Regions from separate parts of the Haloactinospora alba genome, predicted to be linked through region 3. Evidence: riboswitches for the same ligand, from Rfam matches in the RefSeq annotation. Region 3 holds a riboswitch; each other region holds the start of a gene.
What was found. A riboswitch is a leader RNA that binds a small molecule or an ion and turns the genes downstream of it on or off. The one in region 3 is predicted to bind cobalamin.
Positions count from the first base shown of each region.

Region 1: it holds a riboswitch for cobalamin, as region 3 does, so the genes downstream of both, FHX37_RS00170 (ABC transporter substrate-binding protein) here and FHX37_RS11630 (putative cobaltochelatase) in region 3, are expected to answer to the same signal.
Region 2: it holds a riboswitch for cobalamin, as region 3 does, so the genes downstream of both, FHX37_RS19410 (ABC transporter substrate-binding protein) here and FHX37_RS11630 (putative cobaltochelatase) in region 3, are expected to answer to the same signal.

Region 1 covers NZ_VFQC01000001.1:27,587-37,203, forward strand. Annotated here, with positions in the region: gene FHX37_RS00145 (oxygenase MpaB family protein) at 1-165, opposite strand, end outside; gene FHX37_RS00150 (cytochrome P450) at 219-1,427, opposite strand; gene FHX37_RS00155 (thiamine pyrophosphate-requiring protein) at 1,553-3,343, opposite strand; gene FHX37_RS00160 (FecCD family ABC transporter permease) at 3,529-4,620, opposite strand; gene FHX37_RS00165 (FecCD family ABC transporter permease) at 4,620-5,705, opposite strand; gene FHX37_RS00170 (ABC transporter substrate-binding protein) at 5,705-6,769, opposite strand; cobalamin riboswitch at 6,796-6,979, opposite strand; gene FHX37_RS00175 (hypothetical protein) at 7,132-7,593, opposite strand; gene FHX37_RS00180 (hypothetical protein) at 7,842-9,617, shown strand, end outside.
Region 2 covers NZ_VFQC01000002.1:387,080-396,696, reverse strand. Annotated here, with positions in the region: gene FHX37_RS19430 (VOC family protein) at 1-294, opposite strand, end outside; gene FHX37_RS19425 (TIGR03619 family F420-dependent LLM class oxidoreductase) at 514-1,413, opposite strand; gene FHX37_RS19420 (ABC transporter ATP-binding protein) at 1,661-2,437, opposite strand; gene FHX37_RS19415 (FecCD family ABC transporter permease) at 2,460-3,494, opposite strand; gene FHX37_RS19410 (ABC transporter substrate-binding protein) at 3,498-4,532, opposite strand; cobalamin riboswitch at 4,598-4,779, opposite strand; gene FHX37_RS19405 (nucleoside/nucleotide kinase family protein) at 4,845-5,492, opposite strand; gene FHX37_RS23020 (hypothetical protein) at 5,900-6,043, shown strand; gene FHX37_RS19400 (hypothetical protein) at 6,724-6,948, shown strand; gene FHX37_RS23920 (transposase family protein) at 6,897-7,055, shown strand; gene FHX37_RS23750 (hypothetical protein) at 7,079-7,285, shown strand; gene FHX37_RS19385 (tetratricopeptide repeat protein) at 7,489-9,617, shown strand, end outside.
Region 3 covers NZ_VFQC01000001.1:2,585,837-2,595,453, forward strand. Annotated here, with positions in the region: gene cobI (precorrin-2 C(20)-methyltransferase) at 1-649, opposite strand, end outside; gene FHX37_RS11615 (cobyrinate a,c-diamide synthase) at 1,022-2,398, shown strand; gene FHX37_RS11620 (GNAT family N-acetyltransferase) at 2,412-2,981, shown strand; gene cobO (cob(I)yrinic acid a,c-diamide adenosyltransferase) at 3,025-3,627, opposite strand; gene FHX37_RS11630 (putative cobaltochelatase) at 3,682-5,802, opposite strand; cobalamin riboswitch at 5,861-5,990, opposite strand; gene FHX37_RS11635 (GNAT family N-acetyltransferase) at 6,083-6,916, opposite strand; gene FHX37_RS11640 (LLM class flavin-dependent oxidoreductase) at 6,963-7,970, opposite strand; gene FHX37_RS11645 (DUF6504 family protein) at 8,086-8,337, opposite strand; gene FHX37_RS11650 (quinone oxidoreductase family protein) at 8,577-9,542, shown strand; gene FHX37_RS11655 (SPFH domain-containing protein) at 9,551-9,617, opposite strand, start outside.

The sequences.
Region 1 (9,617 bases), 2.6 Mb from region 3:
CCGATTCACCGGGCGGGAGGTGAAGTCGCTGTGCTCGCGCACCCCCCGGCCCACGCTCGGGTGGGCCACCTGCAGCAGGATCGCGTAGGCGGCCCCGCCGAGGACGGCCGCCTCCCCGGTGACCCGGCGGATCGCGGTGTCGTCGCGGAACAGTCCCTCGACCATACCGGCAATCCTAGTCGCCGCGTCCGCGCCAGTCGGGGAACCCGGCGGCCGGGTCACGTCCACGTCAGCGGCAGCTCCACGGGGGAGCGGTGGATCAGGGTGGGCTCCATCCCCACCTCGGCCCCGCGGGCGATCCGCACCTCGGGGATCTCCCGCAGGAGAGCCCGCAGTGTGGCCTGCACCTGCTGCCGGGCGAGCAGTATCCCGGGGCAGGCGTGCGGGCCGTGCCCGAACGCGAGGTTCGGCCGCACGCGGCGGGTCACGTCGAGAACGTCGGGGCGCTCGTGCGCCGCGCCGTCCCGGTTCGCCGAGCCGAACGCGACGAACACGACACTGCCGGGCGGCAGCTTCACCCCGGAGAGTGTCACCGGGGCGGTGGTGAGACGCCGGAACCCCTGCAACGGCGGGTCGAAGCGGGCCGCCTCCGCCGCCGTGTTCGGCACCAGGCCGGGGCGCCGGCGCAGCGTCTCCCACTGCCGCCGGTCGGCCAGCAGGTGCAGGACGGAACTGCCGAGCAGCGCCGTCGTGGTGAGGTAGCCGGCCAGCAGGAAGTTCTGCACGCTCGACACCACCTCCCCGCGCCGCTGCCGGGAGAGCCCCTCGTCCCCGGGAACGAGGGCCCGCACGAACTCGGTGCACACGTCCGCGCGCGGGTGTTCCCACCGGTCGCGGACGTAGCTGTCCAACAGGTGCTGCAGCGCCGCCACCTCGCGGGCGGCGCGGAGCTGTTCCTCGTGGCCGAGGGGGCGGAACAGCAGCTCCTCGGCGCGGCGGATGCCGTGGAACACGGTGGGAACGTCGCGCGGGCCGAGCCCCACCAGCCGCCCCAGCACCTCGGCCGGCAGCACCCGGGCGTAGTCCCGCATCCACTCCGCACCGCCGCCGGCCGCCCGGCGGACCAGGTCAGACGCGCGTTCGTCGACGAACGGCGCCAGCTCCTCCACTCGCTGGCGGGACAGGCCCCGGTTGTGCGGGACGCGCAACCTCCGGTGCTGCTCCCCGTCCGAGGAGATCACCGTGGGTCCACCGCCGATCCCGTTGCCCAGCTCCGCCAGCACGTCGCCCGGCAGCGCCACCTCGGGCCGCAGCGCGTTCGCCGAGGAGAACTCCTCCGGGCGGCGCAGCACCTCGCGGGCGTCGGCGTCCCGCGCCACCAGCCACGCCTCCAACTCGGGGGAGAACGTGAGACCGCCGGCGCGGCGGGCCCGCGCGTAGTGCGGGTAGGGGTCGCACTGGAACGCCTCGAACGCGGCACGGTCCACGGGAAGCCTCCGGGAAGGGGCCGGGAAAACCACCACCGCGATCCTGTCCCATCGCGGGCGGCGCCACAAGGGCGGCCGGCAGGCAGCGGTGCCCCTCGGCCGCCGGGGCACTGCGGGTGGTGGCGCTATCCGCCGGTGCCCGGGAACACCTCCTGGGCCTTGGTCCTGATGCCCTCCCGGAGCACGGACCACGCCTCCGGGTCGCCCTTCGCCAGCGCGGCCGCCGTCGACTGGATCTGCTCCAGGGAGGCGTGCGGCGGGATGGGCGGGACGGCGGGGTCGGTCACGAACTCGATCACGCTGGGACCGGGGGTGTCCAGAGCGCGCTGCCACGCGTCCCGGACCTGGTCGGGAGAGTCCACCCTGGTGCCGCTGGGTCCCAGGCTGGTGGCGAACTCGGCGTAGGGCAGGTTCGGGAGCCGCTGGGACGGGAGGAACTGGGGCGATCCGCTCATCGCCCGCAGCTCCCAGGTGACCTGGTTGAGGTCGCCGTTGTTCAGCACGCCGACGACCAGGCGCGGGTCGGACCACTCCCGGGCGTAGTGCGCGATCGTGATCAGCTCGTTGATGCCGTTCATCTGCATGGCGCCGTCGCCGACCAGGGCGACCACCGGCCGGTCCGGGTGGGCGAACTTGGCGCCCGTGGCGTAGGGCACCCCCGGTCCCATGGTGGCCAGTGTCCCGGACAGCGAACCGCGCATGCCGGGCCGCATCGAGATGTAGCGGGCGTACCAGTTCGCCGCTGAACCCGAGTCCGAGGTCAGGATGGCGTCGTCGGGAAGCAGCGGGGACAGCTCCCAGAAGACCCGTTCCGGGTTGACGGGGTCGGCCTCCACGTGGGCGCGGCCCTCCAGTACCTCGTGCCACCGGCGGACGTTGGACTCCACCGTCTCGCGCCACGAACGGTCCGTGTTCCGCCGCAGCAGCGGCAGCAGTGACCGCAGTGTCGCCTTCGCGTCCCCCAGCAGGTTCACCTCGAACGGGTAGCGGAGGCCGATCATCGTGGGGTCCGCGTCGATCTGCACCGCCCGCGCCTGGCCGTACTCGGGGAGGAACTGGCTGTAGGGGAAGCTGGAGCCGACCATGAGGAAGGTATCGCAGTCCCGCATCAGCTCGTAGGAGGGGCGGGTCCCGAGCAGCCCGGCGGCGCCGGTGACGTAGGGGAGCTCGTCGTCGAGGACGTCCTTGCCGAGGAGTGCCTTGGCCACACCCGCGCCGAGCGTGTCAGCGACCTGCGACAGTTCCTCCCGCGCCTCCCGCGCCCCCTGGCCGGCGAGGATGGCCACCCGCCGGCCGGAGTTGAGGACCTCGGCGGCCCGCCGCAACTCCTCGGGTTCCGGCTCGACCCGCCCATGCGCCGCGTCGAGGCTTCCGGGAACCATCCTGAAATCGTGGGTCGGCGGGGAGTAGTCCAGTTCCTGCACGTCGCCCGGGACGATGACGGCGGTGACGGTGCGGCGGCTCTCGGCGATACGCATGGCGCGGTCGAGGACGTTGGGCAGCTGTTCGGGAACGTTCACCGTCGCCAGGTAGTCCGAGGCGACGTCCTTGTACAGCGCGTGCAGGTCCACCTCCTGCTGCATGGACCCGCCCATGGCGCTGCGGTCCGTCTGCCCGAGGACGGCCACCACGGGAGTGTGGTCCAGCCGCGCGTCGTAGAGCCCGTTGAGCAGGTGGATCGCCCCCGGACCCGACGTGGCCGCGCACACCCCCACCTTCCCGGAGAACTTGGCGTAGCCGGCCGCTTCGAAAGCCGCGAGCTCCTCGTGGCGGGACTGGACGAACACGGGGGCGTCGCTGGAGCGCTGCCACGCCGCCAGCAGGCCGTTGATGCCGTCGCCCGCGTACGAGAACACCCGCTCCACGCCCCAGTCGTGGAGCCGTTCGAGAATGTGGTCGGACACCTTCTGTGACACCCTCGCTCCTTGCGCGCTGCGATGGGACACGAGCAGGGGCCGGCCGTACCGGGCCCCGCACGGACACGGGGCCGCTATCCGACCGGAGGGAAGCGGAAACCCGCGCCGGCGCGTCCACCGCGCCCGGCGGCCCGCCTCCGGCACCGCGCGGCCCCGCGCCGCGCCTCGGACACAGCGCGTCGGGGCTACCCCCGGGTGCGGTTCGACCGCGCCAGCAGGTACAGCAGGTAGGGCGCCCCCAGGATGCCGGTCACCACGCCCACCGGCAGCTCCCCGCCGCCGAAACCGGTGCGGGCGAGCGCGTCGGAGAGCAGCACGAGCACCGCGCCGCATCCGGCGGCGGGAAGTATCCCGACCGCGCGTTCGGCCAGCAGCCGCCGCACGATCTGCGGCGCCGCCAGCGCCACGAACGCCACCGGCCCGGCCACCGCCGTCGCCAGCGCGGAGAACCCGGCGGCGGTGAGCAGCAACCCGCCCCGCGCCAGCCGCACCCGGCCGCCCAGCGCCACGGCGAGGTCGTCGCCCAGCTGCAACAGCCGCAGCTGGCGGGACAACCCCAGCGCCAACGGGGTCAGTACCGCCAGCGCGGCCGCGATCGTGGCCACGTGCGCCCAGTCCCGGTTGGCGAGGCTGCCGGTCAGCCACACCGTGGCGCGCTGGGCCGTGTCGATGTCGGCGCGGGTGATCATGTAGGAGGTCACGGAACCGAGCACGGCGCTCACCCCGATCCCCAGCAGCACCAGCCGGTTCCCGGAGACGCCCCGCTGGTAGGCCAGCAGGTACAGCAGCACCGCGGTGGCTACCGCCCCGCCGAGCGCGAACCCCGCCACCTGCAGGGCGGTGCCGCCGAGCACGGCGATGGCGGCCGTGGCGGCCGCGGCCGCGCCCGCGTTGATCCCGATCACGTCCGGGCTCACCAGCGGGTTGTGCGCCAACCGCTGCAGCAGCATCCCCGACATCGCCAGCGCCGCCCCCACCCCGGCGGCGGTCAGCGCGCGCGGCAGCCGCATCTGCACCACGATGTGGTTCACCATCGGGTCGGCGGTGCCTCCGGTGAGGGCTCGCACCACCTCCCGGGGCTCCACCGGGAAGTCCCCCATCGTCAGGGACAGCACCAGCGCCGCGGCCGCGAGCGCGGCCATGGCGGTGCCCACCGTCAGAGCGGGGGCGTCCAGCCGCAGCGACACGTCCCACGCCCGGGCCCGCACGATCCACGCGCCGGGCGGGCGGGCGCGTACGCGCCGCGGCGCGGCGGCGGTTCCGGCGGAGGCCGCCATCACATCCCCGCCCGCCGCTGGCGACGCACGAGGTAGATGAACACCGGTGCCCCGACGAGCGCCATCACGATCCCCACCTGCAACTCCTCCGGGCGGACCGCGACCCGCCCCACGATGTCGGCGGTCAGCAGCAGAGCCGGGGACAGCACCGCCGTCCACGGCACGATCCACCGGTAGTCCGGACCGGCCAGGGCGCGTGCCGCGTGCGGCACCGCCAACCCCAAAAAGCCGATCGGGCCCGCCGCCGCCGTGGCCGTGCCGGCCAGCAGCACCACGGTGACCCCGCCCAGCAGGCGCACCAGCCACAGCCGCAGCCCCAGCGCCTGGGCGAGTTCGTCCCCCAGCGCCAGCGCGTTCAGCTGCCGCACCAGCGCCACGGCCATGACCAGACCCACCGCGGCGAACGGCAGGGCCTGCGCCAGCATCTGCGACTCGGCGCCCGCCAGTGAGCCCACCGACCAGAACCGGTACTCGTCCAGACTCGTCCGGTCCCGCAGGATCACCGCCGAGGTCACCGACCCCAGCAGCGCCGACATGGCCGCACCCGCGAGCGCGAGCTTCACCGGGGTGACACCGTCGGAGCCGAGCGACGCCACCCCGTAGACCACCACCGTGGCCACCGCCGCGCCGACGAACGCGAACCACACGTAGCCGTTCACCGCCGTCACGCCGAGGAAGGTGATGGCCAGCACCGCCGCCAGGGACGCGCCGACGTTCACCCCGAGAATCCCCGGCCCGCCCAGCGGGTTGCGGGTCACCCCCTGCACCACCGCCCCCGCGACACCGAGGGCGACTCCCACCCCCACACCGGCGAGAGTGCGCGGGACCCGCAGGTGGGTCACGATCAGGTCGGTGTCGGAACCGGTGAAGTCGGCGTAGGCGGCGTACACGTCGGCGGGGGACAGCACCTCGCGTCCCACCAGCAGCGACGCCAGTGCCACGGCGGCCGTCACCAGGGCGGCCACGGCCAGCCCCGCGCCGCGTGCCCCGGCACCGCGCAGTAGCCCCGCCTCGGAGGTGCGCTCGTGCTGGCTGGTTCGGGCGGCCGCACCCGCGTACGTGGTGCCGGTCGCGGGGGCCGCCATCAGTCCCGCGTGTCGAACTGGTCGGGGTGGATGGTGCGCGCGATGTCCGCCACGACCCGGGCGCTGCGGACCCCGGCCGAACGGTCGGCGAACGTCCACTCGTGCACGTTGCCCTCCTCGACGGCGGTGACGTTGGCCAACGCCGGGTCGGAGGTGATCTCCTCCACCGACGGTGCCGCGTCGGCCGCGGTCATGTCGGCGTCGCAGCACACGTCGACGAAGATGTGGTCCGGGTCGCGGGCGATGATCTCCTCGGTCCCGAAGTTGGCGTGCCGCTCGTCCTTGACGTCGGCGGCGGCGTTCGTCCCGCCGGCGAGGTCGATCATCTCGGTGGCGAAGTCCGACGCCGCGGCGGCGCGGAACCCGTCGTCGCTGGGCCGGGCCACCATGACCTCCGGTTCGGACCCGGCGTCCTGAACGGCGTCCTCGACGTCGGCGACCGTCTGCTCCATGTCGGCCACGACCTCCTCGGCGCGGTCCTCGACGCCGAACACCGTGCCCAGGTCGCGCAGGTCGCCGTAGATGCTGTCCATGGTGACCGTGGAGGGGTCGATGGCCTGGTCGCCGCGCCCGTCCTCGCTGGGGCACAGCGGACTGAAGATCCAGCTCTCCACGCCGAGCTCGCGCAGGCTGGCGCGGGTGTCGAACCTCCCGTCGGTGAAGACGTCGTTGAACCCGGACAGGACGAAGTCGGGCTTGCGGCTGAGCATCTCCTCCCGGCTGGGGATCTCCGGGTAGTACTTCTGCTCGGACTGGACGTCGGCGTAGTCGTCGATGACCTTCGCGTCCAGGTAGGCGGTGCCGACCAGCCGGTCGCTGATCCCCAGGGCGTGGGCCATCTCGATGGCCGGCTGGTACACGGCGAACACCCGCTCGGGCGGGTTCTCGGCGGAGATCTCGACGTCGATGTCGCAGTTGCGGACCGTCTCGGCGTCGCCTCCGGCGTTGTCGGAGGACGCCTCGGGGGAACCACACGAGGCGGTGGTGAGGGCGGCGCAGAGCGCCACGAGCGACGCGTTCCGGATGCGGCGCGCCGCGGCGGGGTACGCGTTGTGTGCTGGCATGCGGGCCAACCATCCTTCGTGGTTCGGGCAACCGGACAGCCGTAGCCGGTCTCCTGGCTCCCGGAGCCGGGTGTCACCACCCCACACCCCTCCGCCTTCCCGGGACGAACGCGCCCGGTGGCGCCGTGGAGGAGTGTCCTCCGGTCACAGTGGCGAGGACCGCGCCGGATTCCCACCGGCTTCCCGTTCACTACGACAACGCGGAAGAACGTCTCATAACGGGAGGTAAGCCGCAACCCTCCCACGGTGAACATCCCCGGAAAAGAACGTCGTGACCAGCGAAAACGCGAGTCCGAATGTGTGGGGTGTCACCGGTGAGCACGGTGCGTGCGGGAGCGCCGCTCCCTGTGAGGGAGGGGTGTCTACGGGGCGGGCGGCGGGGGCGACTTTCCCGTCACCGGGCCGTGGAAGGTGGACCCGCGGAAGTCGACGTGGTCGCCGCCGTAGGAGGGGGCGGAGACGTCGCCGTGCACAGTTCCGGCCTGCACCGCGGTTCCGCGCACGTCACCCTCGACCCGGTTCCCGGCGTCCGTTCCGGGAGGCGGGGTGAACTCGTCACGCAGGGCACGCACCGCGGCGGTCGTGTCCGGGTCGTCGGTGAGCAGGCGGCACAGCGCGGGCCGCCACTCGGCGACCACCTCGCTGGCCAGTTCCGGTGAGTCGAGCGCCTCCGAGCGGGAACGCTCCAACTCCGCCGCCACGTCCTCACGCCCGTCCCCGAGCAGCACGGCCACCCGGTCACGCACCTCCGGCCACCGGTCCGTGGCCATAGCTCGAACCAGCGCCCGCGCTCCTGAAGTGGCCAGCTCGCCGGTTACGTCCATGCCCGGACCTCCTTCCGCCGCGGCCCGGGAGGACCCGAACCCGTTCCACTACCCAACAGAACGGTTCCCGCCGCGACTTCGTTGTATGCGGGGCCGGGGACAGTGGCCGGATCGGGCCACAACCCCCCGTGTGGCGGATCTCGGGGTTCCCCGGTGGGGTGTTCCTCCCGCATCCTGGGACCGCGCGGGACCGAGCGGCCCACTGTGGGACGGCGCGGCGGGGCTCCCGCGCGGGGAAGGCGGGTGCGATGGCGGAGCGCTACGGCGGCGACCACGTGGACTTCAGAAACGGCACGTTCCACGGTCCGGTTGTCGGTGTCCAGCACGTCTACGGTTCCGGCATGGCTCCGGAACGCAGCCCGCTCGGCATACCCCTGGGCGATCTCTCCGACCACCACGCGCTGCAGTTCGAGGTGCACGAGGCACTCGACACCGGAAGCGGGGAGGACTCCTCCCCGCTTCCGCCCTACCTGTACCGGCCGCGTGTCGACGACCGCCTGCGCGCCGCCGTGTCCGGGGCGTCCCGGACCAGCCGGATGGTGATGGTGGTCGGCCGCTCCTCCACCGGGAAGACCCGCGCGTGCTGGGAGGCGCTGCACGCCGCCCTGCCTCCCGACTGGCGCATGTGGCACCCGCTGACCCCGGACCGCCCCGGCGCGGTGGTCGAGGCGCTGAGGGAGGGGCGGGTGCGTCCGCATACCGCCATCTGGCTCAACGAGGCCCAGATGTACCTGCGGCCCGGGGAACGGGGCGGGGTCGCCGAGGCGCTGCAGGAGCTGCTCGCCGATCCGGCGCGCGGCCCGGTGCTGGTACTGGGCTCCCTGTGGCCCCAGTACTGGGCGGAACTGACCGGGAACCGGCGCTCCCCGGTCGGCACACTGCTGGAGAAGGCCGAGGACATCCGGATGCCGGACGCCTTCACCGGCGACGAGCTGCGGGCCAACGAGGACCTGGTGGCCTCGGACCTGCGGCTGCGGCGCGCCGCAGCCTACGCATCGGAACGGCGCCTCACCCAGACCCTCGCCGGCGCACCGGAGCTGCTGCGCCGCTACGAGCACGCGAGCCCTGCAGCGCGGGCGGTGCTGGAGGCCGCCATGGACGCCCACCGGCTCGGCGACGTCTACCTGCCACTGCCGCGCGGTTTCCTGCGCGAGGCCGCCATGGGATACCTGTCGAACGAGGACCGCGCGGCGTTGGACAAGGGCTGGTTCGACACCGTGGCGGCCGAGCTCGGAGAGCCCCTGGACGGGATACCCGGCCCCCTGACGAGAGCGCGGAAGAGGCCGTACCAGGAGGATCCCAGCTACGAACTCGCCGACTACCTGAAACAGCACGGGCGCGAGACGCGCGGCTGGATCTGCCCGCCCGCCTCCCTCTGGGAGGCGGCCTGCTCCGAGAACCTCTACATCCCGGGGAAGGAGACGTTCGCGCGTGCCGCGCAGGACCGGCTCCGGTACGCGCACGCCGAGGCCCTGCACCGCGCGCAGAACGATCCGGCGGGCCTGGTTCAGGCGTCGGCATTGCGGTTGCGGGCGGGAGACCGTTCGGAGGCGGAACAGCTCGCTGCGGACGCGGCGGTCCAAGGCCGCACCGCAGCGCTGTGGGAGCTGGCCCGTACCGAGCTCGACGGCGACCGCACCGCCGCGCGTCGGGCCTACCTGCGCGTCGCGGAACTCGACGACCCGTCCAAACTCGCTGACGAGGCAGCCACCCGCAACACCGGGGAGGAGCGGGCGCAGTTGATCGACCTCCTGGGGGAGAACGGCGGCGTGGGGGCGCTGCTGCACTGCGCGGATCGGCTCAAGCGCCGAGGCGACTGGGACAACGTCCGGCGGTGCTACGGCTATGTCGCCGCGTCCGGGGACAGACTGGCCAGGGACACCGAGTGGGAACGAGCACAGTGGGAGGACCAGCAGCGCCGAGCGTGTGAGGCCGCCTCCATGGGTGACACCGCGGAGCTGAAGCACCTGCTGGAACAGCGCTTCGACACCGGGTGCCCGGACGCCTTCCTCGAACTGGCCCGG
Region 2 (9,617 bases), on a different contig from region 3:
GGGCTCCACCCGAACCGTCCCGCCGGCGCGCCGCACCGTGCTCGCGGTCTTCTCCGCGTCGGGGGTGGCGAAATAAACCGTCCAGGAAGGCCGGGCGCCCTCTTCGGTGAGCGGGCCGACAGCGGCCACGGTCCTCCCGCCCGACCGGAAGGCGCCGTAACCGCCCGGCTCCGGGCCGAACGGGTGGTACTCCCACCCGAACACCGCGCCGTAGAAGGCGACGGCGGCGTCGGTGTCGGTCGCACCCAGGTCGATCCAGCACGGTGAACCGGTCGCGAAGTCAGTGGTGGTCATGGTTCTTCCCCTCGTGTCGTTACTGGTGCCGCCAGCATGTAACCGCGCACCACTGACATTCACCCGGCGGAAGTTTCCGAACACGCCAAATCTTTCCCAAACCGGCCGGACCGCCCGGCCTGGAGGGCCCCCTTCCCGAAGCCGAGCACACACCCGGCCCGTTCCGCCGCGGCACAGCCGGGGCGACGCGGCGGAACGGTGCGGTACTGCCGGTACGGGTCACGCGCGGGCGGTGTCCAACACCCGTTCGGCGAGCTCGAGAGCGCCGTCCACCTCTGTGGCGACGTTCATCATCTCCACGAACGCGTGGTCGACCCCCGCCTCGCGTTCCGCGCGCACGAGGGCCTCGGCGATCTCGTCGACCGATGCGGTAGCGGTGGGATACACCCGCAGCACCATGCCGAGTTCGGCGGGATCACGACCCGCCTCCGATGCCCTGGTGCGGATGTCCGCCATGGGAGCGGTGATCGCCGTCGGGTCGAACGGCCCCGTCCCGGGGGCGACCACCGGCAGCCACCCGTCCGCGCGGCGGGCGACGCGCTGCATGGCCGCGGGGGCGAACGCGCCGAGGTACACGGGAGGGCGGGGGCGTTGCACCGGTTTGAGGTCGCTGTGGGTTGCCGGGACCCGCCAGTGCTTTCCCTCGTACTGGGCCGGGTTCTCGGACCAGAGGACCTCGAGGGCGTCCAGACACTCGTCCAGGCGCGCTCCACGCTCCTTCATGGGCACTCCCGCCGCCTGGTACTCCTCGGGGGACCACCCCGTCCCGAACCCGGGGAGGAGCCGACCACCGCTGAGACGGTCGATCGTGGTGAGGGAGCGAGCGAGCACCGCGGGCGCGTACCAGGGGGCGTTGAGGACGTTCGCGCCGACACTCACCCGTTCGGTGACCGTCGCGGCCACCGCCATGAGGGCGAAGGGGTCGAGGACGGCGTGGAACTCCTCGGGGATGGAGTCCGAACCGAAGTACCCGACACTGGGGTTGACCGGACCCAACAACCGGTCACCCACCCACAGGCTGTCGGCGCCGATCCGTTCGGCCTCGCGCGCGAAACGTGCGACGTCGTGCGTCTCGTGCGCGAGTGCTCCCATCTGCGGCAGAGTGAAGCCAATACGCATCAGGACCTCCTGTCCCGAACACTCCGGTTCCTGGGGGTAGCAACCGGAAACCCAGCACCATGCGGCTCCTCGTCACACGGGCTACCTGCCCCGCGGTCACTCAACGCCGCATGGACGTACACCGAGTGGGCAACATCACCGCACGCCCCGCCATTCCCCGGCTGTCGCGGATCGAGGAGAACGCGCGCGTACCTCCTGGCGAGCCGCTGGTCCGGGCCATAGCAGGGAGCGGGGAACACCAACGGCTCTACTCCGGAGGAGGACCGGGGAGGAAACGCACGGCGGGCCGGTTCCGGGGACCGTTCGGGTCCACCGTCGAACGCACGCCATAGACCTCGGCGATGAGCGACTCGGTGACGACCCGTGCGGGAGGCCCGGCAGCCACGGCGCGCCCCTCGGCCAGAACCACCAGCGCGTCGCAGTACATCGATGCCAGGTTGAGGTCGTGGAGGGCCATCACGGTGGTGACCGGGAGGCGCACGACGAGCTCCAGCAGGTCCAGCTGGTTGCGGATGTCCAGATGGTTGGTGGGTTCGTCCAGAAGCAGCTCCCGCGGTTCCTGGGCGAGCGCCCGAGCGATCTGGACACGCTGACGTTCCCCGCCGGAGAGGGTCTGCCAGGACTGTTCGGCCCTGTGGTCCAGGCCCACGCGGTGCAGGGCGCCGCGCACCACCTCCTCGTCGGAGGCCGTGGGTCCCGCCCAACCGCGCCGGTGCGGAATCCGGCCCAACCTCACCACGTCGGAGACCGTCAGGTCGACTTCTGTCGAGGAGTGCTGCTCCACCACAGCCACCCGGCGGGCCATCTCCCGCCTTCCCAGTTCCGTGATCGGTGTGCCGTCCAGACTCACCGCTCCCGAGCTGGTGTCGCGCACTCCCGAAAGCAACCTCAACAGCGACGATTTCCCCGACCCGTTGGGGCCCAACAACCCCACGGTCGCCCCGCTGCCGGCGGTCAGGCTCACCCCGTCGACGATCAGCCTCCCCCCGGCGGTCCAGGACACGTCCTGGGCGCACAAGCTCACAGCACACCCTCCGAAAGCGCGGTTACCACGGTCTGCGGGCACGGTGCAGGATCAACACGAACACCGGAACACCGATCAGCGAGGTCATCACACCGACCGGCAGTTCCTGCGGCTCGAACAGGGCGCGCGCCACAGTGTCCACCCACATCATGAACACGGCCCCTGCCAACGCCGTCGTCGGCAGCAGGAACCGGTGCCCCGGACCGACCAGGGCCCGTGCGGCGTGGGGCAGTACGAGCCCGACGAACCCGATCGCGCCGCACGCGCTCACCAGCACCGCGGTCAGCAGCGCCGCGGCGACCAGCAGGAGGGTTCGTGCGCGGGCCACAAACACCCCCAGAGAGGCGGCGGCGTCGTCACCGAAGGCGAACGCGTCCAGTGCGGTGGCGCGAGCGGCGAACACGAGGTACGCGACCGTCAGCGCGCCCGCGCACACCGCCACGTCGAGCCAGGAGGCCCCGCTCAGGGAGCCGAGCAGCCAGAACAGCACACCACGCGTCTCCTCGGCGGTCCCGGAGGAGAAGACGATGAACGACGTCAGGGAGGAGAAGAGCTGCATCACGGCCACCCCGGACAGGATGACCTTAGCGGTCGTGCCACCGGAGACCTTGCTCAGCAGCATCACCAACGCGAACGCCAGGCACGCTCCCGCGAAGGCTCCCACGGACAACGACAGGGTGCCGCCGACCCCGACGATCACCACCAGGACCGCACCCGTGGAGGCCCCGGAGGACACACCGAGCACGAACGGGTCAGCGAGAGGGTTGCGCAGCAGGGACTGCATCACCGCACCACACATCCCGAGCCCGGCGCCGCAGAGCGCGGCCAACAGGGTGCGCGGCAGCCTCAGGTCCCACACGATTCCCTCGCGGATCACCGACATGCCCGACTCGGAGCCGCCCAGCCGCGCCACGATCACCGACGCGACCTCGGACACGGATATCCCCGCCGGCCCGATGGTGATCGTCACCGCGATCGAGAGCGCGATCAGCGCTACACCGGAAACGGTGACGGCCGTGGTGCCGAGCCGGTGCCGGACACGCACGGTTCCCGGCATCGGTCACTCCCCCGGTGCGTCGTCGGTGAGGGCCGCCGCCACCTGCTCGATGCCCTCGACCGTGCGGATCGAGGGGTTCATCGCGGCCCCGCTGACCACGACGTAGCGCTCCTCCTCGACCGCACGCATGTGCTGTGTGACCGGGTTGTCCTCAAGGAAGGAGATCTTCTCCTCGGCACTCTCCGCGCTCTGGCTCTCCCGGGTCAGATCCCCGATGACCAGTACGTCCGGATCGTGATCGGCCACGCTCTCCCAGTTGACCTGCGGCCACTCCTTGGTCGTAGCGTCGAGGACGTTCTCGGCGCCGACCGTCTCGGTGATGATGCCAGGGGCACCACAACAACCGCCCATGTAGGGCGTTTCGGAGTTGGCGAACCAGTACATGACCGTCGTTCCGGAAGCGTCGACATCCCGGCTCGCCTCACCGACGCGTTCCTTCAGGTCCGTGACGAGCTCCTCGCCCCGGTCCTCGACACCGAACACCCGCGCCAGCTCCCGAACCTCCCCGTATATGTCGCCCATTCCCAGCGGCTCTTCACGGACGCCGTCCCCGGAGCCGCTGTTGTCCTTGACGCAGTCGGACGGGGAGACGTAGGTGGGCACGCCGAGGTCCTCGAAGTCGTCGCGTTCGGCGACACCACCCGTACCGAGAGTGGATTCGAACGACGCCGCGACGAAGTCGGGTTCCTCCTCGAGGACCCGCTCGAACGAGGGAGCGTTCTCGGCCAGACGGGGAACGCGCTCTTCCTCCTCCTCGAGCCCCTCCATGACCGGATCGGTCCACGTCGCGGTCCCCACCATGCGGTCGGCCAACCCCAACGACAGCATGATCTCGGTGGTCCCCTGGTTCAACGAGACCGCGCGTTCGGGAGCGAGACCCTCCTCCACCTCGTGGCCGCAGTTGTCGATGACGGCCCCCGCCGAGGTGTCCCGTTCCTCGGACGGGGTCCCGCAGGCGCCAAGCACCGTGACAGCGGCGAACACCGCCGTGGCGGACCGGATGGACGGGTACGTGGGCCGGAGAACGTTCGGATACACCGAAAACCCTTCTCACATGGGGTCCGTGCGCGGGACCCGTGTACATGGCACTGACCCGTGCCGCTGACGCGGGCCAGTGGTCGGCAGGTTTTCGGACTCGGAATCTCCCGGTCGGGGCGCCTTCCCGGATCCGTGTGGCCCAGTGGCGTCCGGCCCCGACCGTCATCCTCACCGCTGCGCGCCAGTTCCGGACTCACACCGGATTCCCTGTGCCCCACCGGGGACGGCCGACCGGGAGGGAGCGTATCAACCCGGGTGCTCCATCCGTTACGGGGCAGGGTTCCCCTCCGCCGCAGGCACTGCACCACCCGTTCACTCCGGGTCGCCGGTGACGACGAGGTCCGCACGGTGCCGGGTTCGCGCGACCACCTCGGCGTTGGGTTCGTCGCTGCGCGCCACCCACTCCCGCGCCTCGCGCGGTTCCTTACCGTGCCGCACGTGCCGCGCCACCAGTCGGGACCTGCGTTCCTCCTCACCGGGAGCCAGGAACCACACCTCGTCGAGAAGGCTCCGGACCTCGGCCCACGGCCCGGTGTCCAACAGGAGGTAGTTGCCCTCGGTGACCACCAGCGGCACCTCCGGGCCGACCGGAATGGCGCCCGCGTAGGACTCCTCGACCTCGCGGTGGAACTCCGGCGCGTACACCGTGTCGGGCCCCCGGTCGCGCAACCGCCGCAACAGTGCCGCGTATCCCGCGGCGTCGAAGGTCTCCGGCGCACCCTTGCGGTCCCGGAGGCCGAGGCGGGCAAGCTCGGTCTCGGCCAGGTGGAAACCGTCCATGGGCACCAGCGCCGCCGCCCCGGACAGCTCCGCGCACACCTGTTCTGCCAGGGTTCCCTTCCCTGCTCCGGGTGCGCCCGCGATCCCCAGCAACCGCCGGCCACCGTCCCGGGCCAGCGCCCGCGCCCGCTCTACCAGCTCCACGCGCGAGTACCGCCGTCGTGTCTCCCCAGAGGTCACGGCACCTCCCCACACTCCACAGCCCTGGTTGGCGTTTCCCAACCTAGGGCACGCGCCAGTACCGTCCCGTGTCGGTACGGCCCGGTGGTGGGGAGGTGACCCAGCGCTACCTGCCGTGGCGTTCTGACGGTCCCGAGCGTCCCGAACGGGCCAACAGGAAACCCGACACCGGAACGGGCAGCACGAGCGACGCGCACCAAATGTGCACGAGACACACGAGGGCCGCCCGGGCGTGGACCCGGACGGCCGTCAGGGATCGCATGACCTGCTAATTCGTTTGTGGAGCCAACTTCACACAATACGACCCCCGCCCCCGGTCATCGAAGGACCGACCATCGATCTGCCCTCCGGGCCTGTGCAGGGAAAACCGGGGGGTGAGGCCAAGCCCGACACTGCTAGGGCCAGCGATGGGAGTGACCGATGAGGTCGCCTCCCGCTGGGTCACCACCGTCGCGGTGCTGCTGCTGGCGCTGATCGCCGCGGTGGTCTCCTGGGCGAATCCGCGTGCGATCCGCGGGGCGAGCCCAGGATCGGCAGTCCGATTCCGATGACCAACGTGGCCACGCCGAGTTCCAGGACGGGGATGATCAGGGGCACGCCGATCGAGGCCAAACGGAAGGTGGACAGCGAGTAGAGGATGGAGGCCCCGACTCGGCACGGTCCCGGGGGGCATGCCCGGATATTGGGCGGCGGGTTGTCGGCCGACGATCCGGGCAAGCATGCCGGTTCGGGGTAAGGCTGGTACGACCTCTGGCGACGGCGCGGTACCGGGACGGCGTCGCCGGAGCCGGCCCGTCGCCGCGGCTCCGGCATCGGTGGGGATCGCATGGGGTGAAGGCGATCCACATGTACCTCGCGCTGCCGCAACGCACGTGGCAGCGCTTTTCATCATGCCGCTGAAGCCCACCTACCGATGCGAGCCGGACAGCCCCCGGTCGGCGGTGATGCCTGCACCAATCCCGCGCTGGCGCGCGCACGGGGTGCCTGCTCCCCAGCGCGGCTCCTAGGTTGTTGCTGCCGGTCACGAGCGCACCGGGCGGAGCCGGAAACATGACGACGAACACCTTCACCCACCCGTCCGACCCTCCCGATTGGAACACCGTGATCTCGACGAAAGGCCTGCATAAGAGATATACGAAGACGGTCGCAGTGGACGATCTGTCCTTCGAGGTCCGGCCAGGGATGATCACCGGCTTCCTCGGTCCCAACGGGCTCGGGGAACTCCACCACCATGCGGTTGATGCTCGGCCTCGACCACGGCGGGGGCGAGACCCTGTTCGACGGGGAGCGGTTTACTTCGATTCGTCGGCCGATGCACCACGTCGGCACCCTGTTGGAGGCCACGGGGTTCCACCCCACTCGCACAGCCCGCAACCACTTGAAGATGCTGGGGTTCCCCCTGGAGTGTGGACACCTGGTGTCCACACTCCAGGGGGAACCCCCGACGGAACACTGATCCCGATCGACCGGGTAGCCGCTGATCGGCCCTTCTACTCGGGCAAGCACAAGAAACACGGGATGAACGTGCAGGTGGTAATTGCCTCGGACGGCACACCGCTGTGAGCCTCGGGGGCTTGCTCGGATCGGTGCACGATGTACGCGCAGCCCATCTGTGCGGGGTATTGCGCCGGCTCGCGGACGACGGGTTGGTCGTCCTCGCCGACAGAGGGGATCTCGGCGCTGGCCATGGGATCCTCACCCCTTCCAAGGGACAGAACAAGCCCGAGCGGAGGAAGCAGATCAACTCCGAGCACACCCGCTGGCGCAGTACCGGTAGAGCGCGCCAGCGCTGAGCTGAAGAAGTGGCAGATCCTGCGCAAAATGCACTGCTGTCCGCTACACGCAGGGCAGACCATGTGTGCCGTTCTCGTCCTCCACGAACGCGAAGCCAGATGGAAAAGGATCAGGGGATCCGCACCTTGCGGTCCCGGTGAAGCGAATTCCAGAATAATTCGGGCAAGAGGAGTCCAAACAACGACTCTGTTGGGAGTTCTTCATGGGATCCGGCGCCAAGCGGATCTGGATCGCCGCCGCCGTCGCCATCGCATTAGCCCTGGTGGCGGGAGCTGACAACCTCATTCCGGAATCGTGGCCGGAATGGGCATCGCTGGCTATCGGCGTTGCGGTGATCGTCGGCGGGGTCGCTCTGCCTGTCGCATCGGAGCACCTGAACCGCGAGGCCATGAAGCGCTCCGCTGCTGCCCTCCCTACGGGCGTCAGGTGCGCCCCGGTCCGAAAGATCCACGATCCGCACCTCGGTCTGGGAGTCAATACGCCACGCACGCCCTACGACGATCGAGTCCCGTTCCTACCGTCCTATATCGAGCGGGAAATCGACCCGAAACTGCGTGAAACGCTCAGCGATTCGCATTTCGTGATCATTGCTGGCCCTGTCCGAACCGGAAAAACGCGAGCAGCGTTCGAAGCGCTGAAGCAGCCGCGTTGGCGCAGGCACTTCCTGGTCGCACCGGACCCGGCGGACAAGGAACAGCTCAACGCCGCGGTCGATTTCGTCATCGCGCACCGCAAGAGCGTGCTGTGGCTCGACGACGTCACAAAGTTGATCGATTCCGAGGGGTGGACCAAGCCACTGCGCAACGAGCGCATCTTCCGAGGTTCGCGCCGAATCGTCGCCACGGTGGCCAAGACCAGGGATCCGCGAACCCAGAGTTGGTCTTTCCCCAGTCCCCCCGAGCGCGAGGGGTGGAACGCGATCAGGTACGTGCACCTCCTCCCCGGTGCGGACACCAGTCCGAGAGACCAGAACGCCGCCGAGCGACTGGCGCTCAGCGACCGCCGGCTGGACGACGCGCTGCGCCAGTGGCGGGCCGACAATGTGGACATAGCCGAGCACCTGTCCAGGTCGGCCTCGGATTACGACGGCCACTGGAAGGGGTTCACACATCACTACCCCAAGGCCGCGGCCCTGGTTCAGGCCGCCTGCGATCTGCGACGGCTCGGAATGAACGAGGCACTTCCGCGGACACTGGTGGAACGCGCATCCTTCCTCTACCTGGACGGCTCATGTGCGAACGGCGCCGAGGCGGGATTTCGGTCCGCCTGGGATGAAGCGTTCGACCCGAAGCGGTTCCACGGCTCCGGCGCGGACGGCGAGCGGCCCGGACCGCTCGCTCCCGTCCTCGGCGCCCCCGAACGGTGCAGGCCAGACGAACACCTCGTCGACGCGCTCCAGCGCGACCAGGGGCTGCGAATCGGCGAACGTTCCTGGGGCGAGGTTGTCCGCGCCCTGGCATTCCTTCCCGAGGCCGACTCCGTGCTGCTCTCCAACGCGGTACAGGAGGCGTTCGTGCGCAGGAACTGGGCGCTGGCGCGCGAACTCGCGCCGCGACGGGTCGAGCGCGCGATCGACGAGGTCCGGTCTACAGATGAGGTCTTCTCCATGCGCGTCGAGCTCGCCGTGACCTCGCTGTACGAAGGACGGCGTCCGGAGGAAGCGAGGGAGGCCATAGACGAGATTCTGGCGTGCATGGAGGAGGAAGCCGAGGTGCCGCCGTGGTCGACGGTCAGTGCGCTGACCTACCGCGGCATCCTCGACATGGTCGGAGCGGACATCGGTGCGGCAAGGCAGGCCTTCCAGCGGGCGCTGGCGATCCTCGAGGCCGAGGTCGCCGGCCCGGAGGCCGACCCCATGCTTGCCCACCTGCGCCAAGTCGAGATCGGGGCACTGCTGGCCCAGATACAGGCCGAGGACAGTGCGGAACTGCGTCGACTGTTCGCGCTGTCCGAGGACGGCTACCGCAAGCTGCACCGCGAACTTCCCGCGCAGCACCCATATGTGCTGTTCGCGCAGGCCTGTGTCGGGATGGTCGCCTACCTTGTCGGCGACGACCGGGCCGAACCCTTCCTCAGCGAGGCCACTGAACAGCTGGCGCAGCGGCTGGAGCCGCACCATGAGTTCTCGGTGCAGGCGCGGATGATGCTGTGCACAATGTGGCTGGCCTCCGGCAACCCCGCCCCTGCCGAAGTGTACGCCGAGCAGCTGCTCGGGGATCTGGAACGAGCCCCCGACCAGGGATGGAACGGACGCCTGCTGGCCATCCAGGTGTCGTGTCTGCTCGGGCTCGCGCAGGCATCCAACCCGTTCAAGCGGGAGAAGCAGCCGGT
Region 3 (9,617 bases):
CGAACTCCTCGTCGCCCAGCCCCAGGCGGGAGCCGTACACGGCGTTGTCCAGCCGGCCCGAGTCACGCAGCGCCGCCACGACCTGGGGGGTGAACCTACCGAACTTGTAGGCGACCACCGTGGCGTCGGTGTCGAGCGCCGTGCGCAGCCGGTCCATGCCGTTGGTGGCCGGCAGCAGGGTCAGCGGCTCGGACCCTTCCACGAGCACACTGCCCGAGCGGGAGGCGAGGTCCTGCATGGCGGTGATGCCGGCGATCGTCTCGACCTCCGTCCCGGGCGCCGATTCCTGGACCGTCTGGGCAAGGTAGCTGAAGGTGGAGTACACGTTCGGGTCGCCGATGGTCGCGAACGCCACGGTCCGCGCTCCCTGTTCGAAGTGGCGCACGACCGCCCGGGCGGCCTCGTCCCAGGCGCGGACGCGCCGCTCGCTGCGGCCCTCGCGGTCGTTCAGCGCGAACACGACCCGTTCGATCGTGTGCTCCTCGACGTGCTCCCGCACGGTGGCTTCCGCGCGGCCGGGCTCGTCGAGGGCCATCACCGGGACCAGCACCACGTCAGCGGCGCGCATCCGGCGCACCGCCTTCACCGTGACCAGTTCCGGATCGCCCGGTCCGACTCCGACTCCGAGGAGCCGCCTGCTCGCGTCCATGCCACCGCTTTCCGTCGTCGCGCTTCGCTGCCGAGGGCAGATACCGCGGATCAGCGTATCGGTACCCGATCCGCGCGCACGGCACCGGGCCGCCTACTGTGGACCGAAGCGCGCCGTGCCACGGTGAGTGGGGGCACCGGGGCCCCGTCGTTCGCGGACCTGCCGCCGTGGCGCTCCGGGGGGACGCGTTTCGGCCCGGGCCGGGACCCACCGGCCGTTTCTCCGCCGGCGTGGCGGGACAGCCCGCCGCGCACCGGGACTGGGCATCCCCGCAACCGCTCGGGGCACGGCGGTGATTTTCGCGATGGTGAGGTGTGGGCGGTTCCGCCCGACGATGTGGTGAGGAGAACAGCGGTGTCCCACGTTCCACGAGTGGTGGTCGCGGCCCCGGCCTCCGGCAGCGGGAAGACGACCGTGGCCACCGGCCTGATGGCGGCGTTCGCGTCCCGCGGTACCCGTGTCTCCGGTCACAAGGTCGGCCCGGACTACATCGACCCCGGGTACCACGCGCTGGCCACCACACGGCCGCCCCGCAACCTGGACCCGGCCCTGTGCGGTGAGGAACGGGTCGCGCCGCTGTTCCGGAACGGCGCGGCCGGTGCGGACCTCGCCGTGATCGAGGGGGTCATGGGGACGTTCGACGGCGCGGCCGAACCACGGCAGTTCCACGGTCCCGGCGACTTCGCCTCGACCGCCCACGTCGCCGCGCTGCTGTCCGCCCCCCTGATCCTGGTGGTGGACGCCGCCAGCACCAGCAGGTCCGTCGCCGCCCTGGTGCACGGTTTCGCGTCCTACGACCCGCGGGTACGGGTGAGCGGAGTCATCCTCAACCGGGTGGGCAGCGACCGGCACGAGGCGCTGCTGCGCGAGGCCCTGCAGGACACCGGCGTCGAGGTCGTGGGGGTGATCCGGCGCGACTCCGCCGTGGAGACACCGTCCCGCCACCTGGGGCTGATCCCCGCCGCCGAACGCGCCTCGGACGCCCGGGACGCGGTCGCGGAGCTCGGCGCGCTGGTACGCGACTCCTGCGACCTGGACGCGATAGCCGCCCTGGCCTCGGACGCACCGCCGATGGCGGAGCGACCGTGGGACCCCGCCGAGGCGCTCGCCGCCTCGGACGCCGGTCCGGACACCGGCGGCCCGGCCGGGAGGGTCGCCGTCGCCGGCGGGGCGGCGTTCACCTTCGGCTACACCGAGAACACCGAACTGCTGCGGGCGGGCGGCGCCGAAGTGGTGACCGTGGACCCGCTGCGTGACGAGGAGCTTCCCGAGGGGACCGCAGGACTCGTCGTCGGCGGCGGTTTCCCCGAGGTGCACGCGCGCGAGCTGTCCGACAACGTGCCGCTGCGCCGCGCCGTCGCCGGCCTGGCCGAACGCGGCGCACCGGTCGCCGCCGAGTGCGCGGGACTGCTGTACCTCGCACGCAGCCTCGACGGGGCACCCATGTGCGGTGTCCTCCCCGCCGACGCACACATGACGGGGCGGCTCACGCTGGGGTACCGCTCGGCGGTGGCGGTGCGGGACTCCGTACTGGCCCCGCGCGGCGCCCGGGTCCGGGGCCACGAGTTCCACCGCACCGCGCTCTCCCCCGCCCACGGGGCCGACCCCGCCTGGCAGTGGAAAACGGATAGCCCGGAGGGGTTCTCCGGTGCGACACTGCACGCCTCCTACCTGCACGTGCACTGGGCGGGGGAGCCGCTGCTGGCGGCGCGTCTCCTCGCCGCGGTGCGGAACTTCACGAGGACGTAGGCGGCAGTCCGACATGAACACCCCCACGGAAACCATGCCCAATGTCGTACTGGAAACCCGGCGTCTGGTACTGCGCGCGTTCACCAGCGCCGACGCCGACGATGTCCACCGGGCCGCGTCCGACCCCGTGGTCCAGCGCTGGCTCCCCCTCCCGGCCCCGGGAGAGCCCTACACCCGCGCCGAGGCTCAGCGGTGGTGCACGGAGGGGGCGGCCCACGCGCGGGCGTCCGGCGACGGCCAGGTGTGGGCGGCCGTGCGGCGCGACAGCGGACGGTTCGTCGGGTCGTTCGCGTTGACCCGCACCATGTGGCGGGCGCGCACCACCGAGCTCGGCTACTGGGTCGCGCCGTGGGCCCAGGGTGACGGTCTGGCCTCCGAGAGCACCGTGGCCGTCTCCCGGTGGGCGCTGGACCAGGGGTTCCAGCGGGTGGAGCTGAAGGCCGCCACCGGCAACACGGCCTCGCGCCGCGTCGCCGAGAAGGCGGGCTTCACCCACGAGGGCACGGAACGCAACGCGATGCCGCTGCACCAGGGACGCACCGACCTCGCGGTCTACGGGCTCATCCCCGCCGACCTGGAGTGACAACCGCCCGTGGCCCGCGGCCCGGGGCCGCGGGCCACGGCAGTCACCACTCGATACCGCGCTGACCCTTCTGGCCGGCGTCCATGGGATGTTTCTCCTTGCCCATCTCGGTGACCAGGTCGGCGGCCTCACGCAGCCGCTCGTCGGCGTCCCGGCCGGTGATGACGACGTGCTGCGTCCCGGGGCGCTCCCGCAGAGTGCGCACCACGTCGTCCACGTCCACCCACCCCCACTTCATGGGGTAGGTGAACTCGTCCAGGACGTACAGCCGGTAGGTCTCCGCCGCAAGGTCGCGTTTGATCTGCGCCCACCCCTCGGCGGCGTCGGCGGCGTGGTCCTGCTCGGTACCGGAACGCTGGATCCAGGACCAGCCCTCGCCCATCTTGTTCCAGCTCACCGTTCCGCCCTCGTCGGACTCCCCCAGGGTCCGCAGGGCTTTCTCCTCGCCGATGCGCCACTTGGCGGACTTCACGAACTGGAACACCCCGATGTCCCAGCCCTGCGACCACCCGCGTGTGGCCAGGCCGAACGCCGCGGTGGACTTCCCCTTGCCCGGCCCGGTGTGCACCATCACCAACGGCCGGTGGCGGCGTTGGCGGGTCGTCAGACCGTCCTCGGGAACGTGCTCGGGTTGCCCTTTCGGCATGGTGGTTCGGTTCTCCTTACTGTGCGGTGCGGGATGTGGTGTTGTCCGCGGGCCTCAGGCCGCCTGGCGGGTGTGCTGCACCAGGCCGCTGAGCGCTTCCGCTCCGAGTTCCTCCAGTCGCACGGCGGTCCCGCCCATCTCGGACGCCAGCCGCTGTGCGAGTCCCAGCCGGACCGCGCCCGACTCGCAGTCCACGACCACGCTCTGCGCCCCCTGGGTGCCGATCCACGCTCCGGCGCGCAGCGCGTCGTCGAGACTGCCGTGGGTGGCGCGGCCGTCGGTGACCGTGATCAGCAGCGGGCGTCGGCGCGGGTCGCGTAGCTGTTCCACCCGCAGCACGTCGCTCGCCCGCAGCAGTCCGGCCGCCAGTGGCGTGCGCCCGCCGGTGCGCAGTTCGCGCAGCCGACGCGCGCCGGCCTCCACCGACGAGGTGGGGGGAAGCGCGACCTCGGCCTCCCGCCCCCGGAACGTGACCAGCCCCACTTTGTCCCGCCGCTGGTAGGCGTCGAGCAGCAGGCTGAGCACCGCCCCCTTGACCGCGCGCATACGCTGCCGCGCCCCCATGGAGCCGCTCGCGTCCACACAGAACAGCACGAGGTTTCCCTCGCGCCCCTCGCGGACGGACTCGCGGAGGTCGCGGCGCCGCAGCAGCAGTCCGTTGCCGCTGCGGCCGCGCGTGTGCTGGTGCGGCGCGGCGGCCCGCAGGGTCGCCGTCAGGTGCAGGGAACCCACCCTGCGCGAGGGGGCGCGCGATCCGGAGGTGCGGCCGTAGGGCGTTTCGGCGCGGGAGCGACGGCCGGGGGTTCCGGACCCCACCCCGGAGACGCTGAACAGGCGCGGCCGGTAGGTCTCCCCCGCCTCCGAGGAGGCGTCCGTGGGGGCGTTTCCCTGGCCCTGCTCCGGGTTGTCGTCCGACTGTCCCGCCTCGTTCTCCTGCTGCTGGGCGCCGCCGCTTCCGGCCTGCGGGCCGGAGGGCGGCTGTGTGTCGTCCTGACCGCCGGAACCGTCGGCGGCGGGCTCGGACGGCCCGGAACCGCCGTCGGGTTCGGGTTCGGCGTCCTGCGGTTGCGCCTCACCGGAACCGGTGCTCTGTGACTCCTCGTCGGTGGGACCCCCCGAGTCGCCCGGGGTGTCCTCACTGCCTTTTGGGTCCGCATCACCCGCCTGGTCGAGCGCCTCCTGCAGCCGGTCCTCGTCGAGGTCGGGAGCGTCGAACGGGTCCCGTCTGCGCCGGTGCGGCAGCGCCAACCGGGCCGCGTCGCGCACGTCGTCCGAGGTGACCTCGGCGTGGTCCCGCCAGGCCGCCAGTGCCATGGCGGCACGGGAGGTGACGATGTCCGCGCGCAGCCCGTCCACCTCGAAGGCCGCGCACACCGCGGTCACCTGGCGCAGGGCGGAGTCGGTGAACACCACGTCCGGCAGCCGCTTGCGCGCCGCCGTGATGCGCTGGGCCAGCTCCGCCTCCTGGGCGGCGTAACCGGCGGCGAACCCCTCGGGGTCGGCCTCGAACGCGAGCCGGCGGCGCACCACCTCGGCCCGCTGTTCCGGTTCGTGGGTGGCCGCCGCCTCGACCGTCAGCCCGAAGCGGTCGAGGAGCTGGGGGCGGAGTTCCCCCTCCTCCGGGTTCATGGTGCCCACCAGCAGGAACCGGGCGGCGTGCCGAACGGAGACGCCCTCCCGCTCCACGTGCGAGGTTCCCATGGCGGCGGCGTCCAGCAGCAGGTCGACGAGGTGGTCGTGCAGCAGGTTGACCTCGTCCACGTACAGCAGACCGCGGTGGGCGGCGGCCAGCAGGCCGGGTTCGAACGCCGTGACGCCCTCGGTGAGGGCCCGTTCGATGTCCAACGACCCGACGAGGCGGTCCTCACTGGCGCCGACGGGCAGTTCCACGAGCTCGGCGGCGCGTTCCTCCGGGACAGCGTCCGCACCGTGCGGACCGTCGGGGCACTCGGGGTCGGGTTCGGTCGGGTCACAGCTGAAACGGCATCCGGAGACGACGTTCAGGTCGGGCAGCAGCGCCGCGAGGGCGCGCACCACGGTCGACTTCGCGGTTCCCTTCTCCCCGCGTACGAGGACCCCGCCGACCGACGGGGACACGGCGTTGATCAGCAGCGCCAGTTTCATGTCGTCCATACCGACGACCGCGCTGAACGGGTATCGGGCTTTCGCAGGCACGCGGGCCTTCCTTCCTCGGGAGTCCTCGCCCCATAGAGGGATCGGTCACGGTGCCGCGCAGTGTCCTGGCTGCCAGATCCGCGCTCCCCCGCCGCCTTCCCACCGAGTGCTCCCGGCAGTGGCGCCCGTAGCGGGACAGCTCCCTGGTCACAGTGGCGGGACCGCCCCGGACTCGCACCGGGTTCCTGCGCGCGGCGGCGCGTCCGAGGGACCCACCACCGACATCGGCACCGCACACCAGAGTCTCACACCGGCACCCGACCGCCGCGCGAGGCCTTCATCACTCTGCCGTGGCGGGGCCGTCACCCGTCGGTCCCTGGTAGGAGCGCAGTACCGCCGCGGGTTCGAACCCGAGCCGGTGGTAGAGGTGTTTGGGCTCGTCGTCCGCGGCCGCGCGGATCAGGACGGGGAAGGGGCCCTCCGGGGGCGTTCCGGCGCGGTTCCGGGCGTCAGCCACGGCGTGGCCCAGCATCCGGGTCGCGATCCCCCGCCTGCGGTGGTCGGGGTGGACGAAGAGATCCTCCACCATGCCCATGTCGCCGTGCCCCGGCCAGGAGGCCACGAAACCGCACGGGGTCCCGGCGCTGCGGGCGATCCAGTACCGAGCCGCGGGTGCCTTCGCCCGGAGGGACGCCAGTTTCTGGCGCGTGTGGGCGGGCGGGACCGGCACGCGTCCCTCCGTCGCGGCCTCCTCCTCGTGGTCCATGCGCAACAGCCGTCCCAGCTGCTCCCAGTCGTCGCGCGTGGCAGCGGCGGTGAGCGTCACCGAAGCGGGCGGCAGTGGGGGTGCGGGGCCGGTGAGCACCAGTGCCAGCTCGGTGCTGCGGTACCGCCATCCCGCCAGCAGCAGTGCCGGTTCCGCCGCCGCGCTCGCCGGTCCCACCTGGATGCGGGAGTCGCGGTCTCCGAGCCATGTTCCCGCCTCGGCGAGCTCGCGCGCGAGGCCGGCGGGCGTCGTCTCCGTGATGTGGGTGACCAGGTTGCACTCTCCCGCGGACGGGGCGTGGCTGTTGCGCAGGCAGCGGCTCGCGGGAAGGCGCCGGGTGCGGGCGCCGAGCGCCTGGAACCCGACCACTGTCTCCTCCACCGCTGCCGGTGACGGCCATCGAGCCATAGCGGCACTCTAGACCCGCCGCACCCGCCGCGGCCACGGGTTTTCCCTACCCGCCGCCCAGGCCGAACTCGCCGGCGAGCAGTTCCAGGCTGTGCCGCCGTGCGGCGCTGTCGGGCATGGGGGTGGCGATGACCACCTCGTCGGCGTGGGCCTGGGTCGCCACGGCACGGATGCCTCCGGCGACCTCACCCGGTTCGCCCACGAACATCCGGTCGGCCATGGCCCGCCGGATCGCCCGGTAGCGGGAGGTGGTCCGGAACTCCCGCGCCTCCGCCAACGGGGTCGGGGTGGTCTCCCCGGAACGCAGTTTCGTCATGGTCAGCGACCAGAACGCGGCGAAGTCCTCGGCGAGGTCCGCGTCCTCGCTCGCGAAGGCGATCACGGAGAAGCTGCTGTAGGGGGTGCTCAGCCGGGTGGAGGGCTGGAACGAGTCCCGGTAGCGCCGCAGCAGCGGCACGGCGTAGTCCGGGTTGATCTGCTGCGCGAAGGAGAACGGCAGCCCGTGCTCCGCGGCGTAGCCCGCCCCGTTGTCGCTGGAGCCCAGCATCCACACCCGGGGTGGTTGGGGCACCTCGGGTGTGGCGGCCACCCGGGCGAAGCGGTGGTCCGCGGGAAGGTCACCGTCCAGGAACCCGAACAGGTCCGCCGCCAGGGCGGCGAAGTCCACGTTGGCCACCGCCTCCCGGGACCCCCGCAACGCCATGGCGGTGACGCCGTCCGTTCCCGGGGCCCGCCCGAGTCCCAGGTCGATGCGGCCGGGGAACATCGCCTCCAGGGTGTTGAACAGTTCGGCCACCCGCAGCGGGGCGTGGTTGGGCAGCATGATCCCGCCCGCGCCGACCCTGATCCGGGACGTGGCCGCGGCGACCCGGCCGATGATCAGCTCCGGGGCGGTGCAGGCCATCCCTGCCGCGTTGTGGTGCTCGGAGAACCACACCCGGCCGTAGCCCAGCCGCTCGGCGAGCTGGGCGGACTCCACCACCTCGGTCAGCGCCTGGTGGGCGCTGGTCCCGGGAGGGTTGAGGACGTAGTCGAGGATCGAGACGTTGAGCATGGCAACTCCGCGAGTGTGGGAGGCGGTCTCCTGCTGTCTACCAAAACACGGTTTCCCGGGCGGCACGGGCCCGCGTTCAGGGGCCCGTGCTCCGTTCCCCCGGGAACGGGCAGCGTCAGCACCGAACCCGTGCCACGTGCCACTGGCCGCTCGGCTTCTCGTGCCTCAGTTCGTAGATCCCCCGCGAGGTGTCCGAGCCCGCCTCCACACGCCAGTGCACCCGCCCCGGAGGCTGCTCGTGTGTCGCCGGGTCCCAGTCGGAACGCAGCGTCACCCAGTAGTCGACGACCCGACGGACCGTGTACATCCGCCCTCGCCAGGTAAAACGCACCGGACGCCCCTCCTGCTCACTCACGCTGATCGGCACGTCGCAGAACTCTCCCACCTGCCGGACCCCTCCCCGGAGGCTTCCACCGTGCTGCCACGACGAACCCTCCGAACTCGAACGCGTATTCGAATTATAGTCGAACCTATGTACGAGACCAACCGGCACCGTCGTGTCCCCAGGAACAGCGCGCCGCGGCGCGCCCTGCCCGCGAACCGATAGCCTCCCCTGGTGACGGCCGCCACAGCGGCCACCAACCGGCCCAGCTAAGGAGTTCGCGCATGCGCGCCATCCGCATCGAGGAACAGGGCGGACCCGAGGTGTTGCGCCTCGCCGACGTAGCCGACCCGCAGCCCGGCCCCGGCGACGTGGTCGTCGACGTCGAGGCCCGCGGCGTCAACTTCATCGACATCTACCAGCGCAGCGGCGCCTACAGCATGCCCCTGCCGTTCACTCCCGGTGTGGAGGGGGCGGGAACGGTGTCCGAGGTCGGTTCGGAGGTGACCGGAATATCGGTCGGCCAGCGCGTCGCCTGGGCGATGCTCCCCGGCGCCGACGCGGAGCGCGCCGTCGTTCCCGCCGACCGGACCGTGCCGGTACCCGACGGTGTCAGCACGGAGCAGGCCGCCGCCGTCCTGCTGCAGGGGCTCACCGCCCACTACCTGACCCACTCCACCCACCCGGTCCAGCCCGGCGACACGGTCCTGGTGCACGCGGCCGCCGGTGGGACGGGGCTGCTGATCACCCAGCTCGCCAAACTGCGCGGCGCACGCGTCCTGGGGACGGTGTCCACCGAGGCCAAGGCGGAGCTCGCCCGCAGCGCGGGGGCCGACGACATCATCCGCTACACCCGCGACGACGTCACCGAGTCCGTGCGCAGGCTGACCGACGGTGCCGGAGTGGCCGCCGTGTACGACGGTGTGGGGGCGGACACGTTCGACGCGAGCCTGGCGAGTCTGCGCCCGCGCGGCACGCTCGCGCTGTTCGGCCAGTCCAGCGGCCCGGTCCCCCCGGTCGACCCGCAGCGCCTCAACAGCGCCGGTTCGGTCTTCCTCACCCGGCCGAGCCTGGGCCACTACGTCGCCGGCCGCGACGAGCTGCTGGAGCGCGCGGGTGACGTGTTGGGGCGGGTCGCCGCGGGGCAGCTGGACGTCCGTGTGGGCGAACGCTACCCGTGGACCGAGGTGGCCCGGGCCCACGAGGCACTCGCCGGACGCGGGACGGCCGGCAAGCTGCTACTCGTCTGATGCGGGCGTCACTCCTCGTCGCTGCGCTGGCTCGGCGGTTTCGAGGAGCTGGGGCGAGCGGCGGAGGCCTCCTCC